Regions from separate parts of the Arthrobacter sp. ZGTC212 genome, predicted to be linked through region 1. Evidence: riboswitches for the same ligand, from Rfam matches in the RefSeq annotation. Region 1 holds a riboswitch; the other holds the start of a gene.
What was found. Region 1 has a riboswitch for S-adenosylmethionine ahead of CXQ89_RS08225 (ABC transporter substrate-binding protein). Riboswitches for the same ligand answer to the same signal wherever they lie in the genome.

Region 1 (2,194 bases):
GGGAATAGAAGCCGGTGGTGGAGCTGAGCGGCCCGCCGGCCCGGGTGACGGTGCCGAAGTAGACGCTGTTGATGCCAGCGTCCACGTAGGCGCTGTGCAGGAAAGCCTTGCGGACGTTGAGATCGTCAAACGGCGCACGGGTGGTGTTGAGGATCAGGTTGGTAGGGTTTCCCGGCCGGTCACGCAGGGTCAGCTCCACGTTTCCGTCCGCCTCCGCCTCGGCAAAGTGGACCGAGGGCATGAGGTCCAGGGCGTCCGCCTGGCCTGCCCGCAGCAGGCCGTACCTGGTGGAGTCTTCGGGAACAATGCGCCATTCGATCTTCTCAATGTGTGCCGGGCCGTCATGCTGCGCGTAGGGCGGAGCGGAGTTGTAGTCTTCGTTGCGGACCAGGGTGACCTTGGACTGCGGGACATAGTCCAGGATCTTGTACGGTCCCGAGCCCACCGGCGAGTGGCAGTTTTCCACTTGCGGCCGCTTCAGGGCCGCGGGTGACTGGATGCCGAGGAAGGGCTGGGCGAGCACCTCCAGGAACGCCGCATACGGGCGGTTCAGGGCGACGACGGCGGTGGTCGGGTCCACTACCTGCGTGGACTCGTAGGGTTTGAGGTAACCGCCTGCGGTACCTGACTGCGTGTTTGGATCCACCATGTGGTCCAGGTTTGCCTTCACTGCTTCCGCGGTGAGTTTTGTCCCGTCGGTGAACCAGACGTCGTCGCGCACTGTGAAGGTGTAGGTGAGGCCGTCGCCGGACACTGACCATGCTGTGGCGAGCCACGGGTGGATGGTGCCGCCGCTGTCCTGTGAAACGAGGGAATCCAGGTAATTCGCTGCGATGGATGCCTGCGGCATGTCGCCGTCCACGTGGGGATCCAGGCAGGAAATGTCCTTGCCGGTGGCAAAGACAAAGGTGTCGCTCCCGCTGGCTGCGGCCGGCCCGCCGCAACCGGAAACGGCAGTGGCGAGCATGGCCCCTGCCGTGAGGACGGCGAGGGTGCGGGGTAGCGGGGGATGGGGTTTGAGAGGTCTTGCTGGGCTCACGTCAGGCTCCTGAATCATCGCCCGGCGGAGGGCGACGCAGGTTCGCCGGCGGCAGCTTCGCCGTGCCGGGGCAGGGCGAAGCTGACCAACGAAAGCGCGCAGCTTCTCCATCGGTCCTGGCAGTAGCACCGTTCCCCGCTGCTGGGCGTGGAGGGTTGCTGCGGCGTCGTCGATCCAGGTCTCTCGGCCGCTCGGGATGGTTAAGGAAAAGCTAGCCCATGGATCACGGCCGGGCCAGCGATGACCGTTTTTGACCTTATGGGCGTCTCGGTGCGTCATCGGCGGTCACAGAGGTTCACGGCGGTGACATCCGGACCCGGGACCGGGCGTCCGGCCAAGGGTGTGCGATACGCCACGAAATTAGTTGACTAAGGGCAATTACTTATATAGTTGATCTAAATCAACTACTAGCAGGAGCCCGATGTCCCCCGCAGAACGTCCCCCCGAAAAAAAGTCCGAAAAGAAGGCCAAGGTGCCCAAGCGGACCGCCTCCCCGGACGGGACCATGACTCACAAGCAGGTGCTGGAATCCCTTTCCGGCCTGCTCCTTGGCATGTTTGTCTCGATTCTGGCGGGCACGGTGGTTTCCACCTCCCTGCCGCTGATCATCTCGGACCTTGACGGCAACCAGTCCGCCTACACCTGGGTGGTGACGGGAACACTGCTGGCCACAACGGTGTCAACGCCGCTGTGGGGCAAGTTTGCTGACCTGTTCAACCGCAAGCTGCTGATCCAGCTCGCGCTTGGCATCTTTGTGCTCGGCTCGGCCCTGGCCGGCTTCTCGCAGGACACCAGCACGCTGATTGTCTTCCGCGTGCTGCAGGGTCTGGGTGCCGGTGGTCTCGCTGCGCTGAGCCAGATCATCATGGCTGACATCATCAGCCCGCGCGACCGCGGGAAGTACGCCGGACTCTTTGGTGCCGTCATGGCGGTGGGCACAGTGGGCGGACCGCTGCTCGGCGGTGTTGTCACCGACGCCTTCGGCTGGCGCTGGAACTTCTTCATTGCCCTGCCGGTGGCGGTGGCTGCCATCATCCTGCTGCAGATGACCCTGCACCTGCCCCAGCATGCCAAGCGCAAGGTCCACATCGACTACTTGGGTGCTGTTCTGATCGCCGGCGGCGTGTCACTGCTGATGATCTGGGTGACCCTGGC
Region 2 (2,194 bases), on a different contig from region 1:
CTCGTCCAGGTTGTAGGTGGACAGGTCCACGCCGAGCCAGCCGGACATCAGGGCCAGGGCACCCTCGTCGCTGGCGTACCGCTGGTAGTCCAAATGCTTGGCTTCGGCTTCCTCGGATGTTGCCGCGGTGATGATGGTCAGCAGCGTGTAGATCCGGATGGAGTGGCGGTCCCGGCCGGCGGCTTCGGCGGCATCACGAATCCGGGTGACCGTGGCCCTGAGCTTTTCCTTCGTGGGGGCGCCCACGAAGACGGCCTCGGCATTGCCGGCGGCAAAGGCAATTCCCCGCGGCGAGGCGCCGGCCTGAAAGATCACCGGGGTGCGCTGCGGAGACGGCTCACTGATATGGATGCCGGGAACCTTGAAGTACTTGCCCTCATGGTTGATGTCATGCACCTTCGCCGGGTCGGTGAAGATGCCGCTGTCCTTGTCCCGGACGACGGCGTCATCCTCCCAGGAGCCTTCCAGCAGCTTGTAGATCACCTCGAGGTATTCATCCGCGTGGTTGTAGCGCTCGTCGTGCTCAAGCTGGTCTTCGGCACCCATGTTGCGGGCCGCCGAGGGCAGGTAGCCGGTAACCACGTTCCAGCCAACCCGGCCGTTGGTGAGGTGGTCCAGGGTGGAGAGGCGCCGCGCGAAGGAGTAGGGGTGTTCATAGGCTGTTCCCGCGGTGATGCCGAAACCGAGGTGCTCGGTGACCAGTGCCATGGCGGAGACCAGCAGCAGCGGGTCATTCACCGGCACCTGGGTGCCCTGCCGCAGTGTGGCCTCGTTGGAGTTTCCATACACGTCATAGGTACCCAGGACGTCTGCGATAAAGATGCCGTCAAACAATCCGCGCTCGCAGGTTTGGGCCAGGTTGGCCCAGTAGCGGAGATCCGTGTAATTCGCGGACTGGTCCTGCGGATGGCGCCACAGTCCCGGAGACTGATGGCCCACGCAGTTCATGTCAAAGGCGTTGAACCGGATCTGCCGCCGGCTGTTCTGAGGTGTTGAGGAAGATGATTCGGACACGGGGAAATCCTTCGGGATGGGACGCACCCGCTGGGGCGCCGTACTTGCCGTTCGCGGACGCGACACGGCCGGATCCTCATCTGGGGCACCCCGCTACGGAAAGAGGGTTGCCGCCCAACCAGCCAGAGCTTTGCGTTGGGACTCATGATCCTTCGCCACCAGTATTTGCACAGAGGGGCAGGCATGGAAAGAACATGACCCCGTGTGAACGGATTTATGACCCCGCATGACCACTGGTTGGCAGCATTCCCCATCCTGTCCCAGACTCCACAGATGGATGGCCTGGCCTGCGTCCCCGCCGGCACAGGCGGCGTCGAAATATTACGCGGGGGACTTGCCGGTTTCCGCAATCGCGCGTTTAGTTGCTCTTGACCATCCCGAGCGGCTGAGAGACCTGGATCAGTGAAGCCGCAGCAACCCTGGTTGCCGTACCTCCTCCTTGAGGGACGGCAATAGCGAGGACAACACCGCAGGAGGCCTACCGGCCCAAGGCGTTATCCGTAGGGTGCTACTGCCAGGACCGATGGAGAGTTAACATGACCGCTCTGGCTTCACAGTCCCCTGCCGCCGCGCCGCCCCAAACGCGCGCCGCCGGCTCCGCCCTTCCCGTTGCCTTTTCCTCCCTCGGCCGCGCATTCGGCTCCGGCGGTGAAACCCACCAGGTGCTGCGGGACATCACCTTTGACGTACATGCCGGCGAAGTCCTGGCCATCCTGGGCTCCAGCGGCTGCGGAAAGTCCACGCTCCTGCGGGCCGCAGCCGGCCTGGACGCTCCAACCAGCGGGGAAGTCCGGATCAACGGAACGCCCGTGCGCGGCATTGATGACCGGTGCGCCGTCGCCTTCCAGGAACCGCGGCTGCTGCCCTGGCAAACCCTGCAGGCCAACATCGCCATGGGCCTGCCCAAGGGCATCAGCGCCAAGAACGGCAAGGCCAAGGTGGCCGAACTGCTGGAGCTGGTGGAACTGGCCGCCTTCGCCAAACACCGTCCCCGGGCAGTTTCCGGCGGCATGGCGCAGCGCGCTTCTCTTGCCCGGGCCCTGGCCCGCACGCCCGGCGTGCTCCTGCTGGATGAACCGTTCGGTGCACTGGATGCCCTGACCCGGCTGAAGATGCAGGACCTGCTGCTCGCGGTTCACCGGGCCACCCCCACCACGGTGCTGCTGGTAACCCACGACGT

Region 2: it holds a riboswitch for S-adenosylmethionine, as region 1 does, so the genes downstream of both, CXQ89_RS00130 (LLM class flavin-dependent oxidoreductase) here and CXQ89_RS08225 (ABC transporter substrate-binding protein) in region 1, are expected to answer to the same signal.

The regions. Positions count from the first base shown of each region.
Region 1 is NZ_PJIJ01000002.1:338,955-341,148, forward strand. It holds gene CXQ89_RS08225 (ABC transporter substrate-binding protein) at 1-1,039, opposite strand, end outside; SAM riboswitch class I at 1,144-1,242, opposite strand; gene CXQ89_RS08230 (MDR family MFS transporter) at 1,545-2,194, shown strand, end outside.
Region 2 is NZ_PJIJ01000001.1:21,163-23,356, forward strand. It holds gene CXQ89_RS00130 (LLM class flavin-dependent oxidoreductase) at 1-1,014, opposite strand, end outside; SAM riboswitch class IV at 1,050-1,164, opposite strand; gene CXQ89_RS00135 (ABC transporter ATP-binding protein) at 1,551-2,194, shown strand, end outside.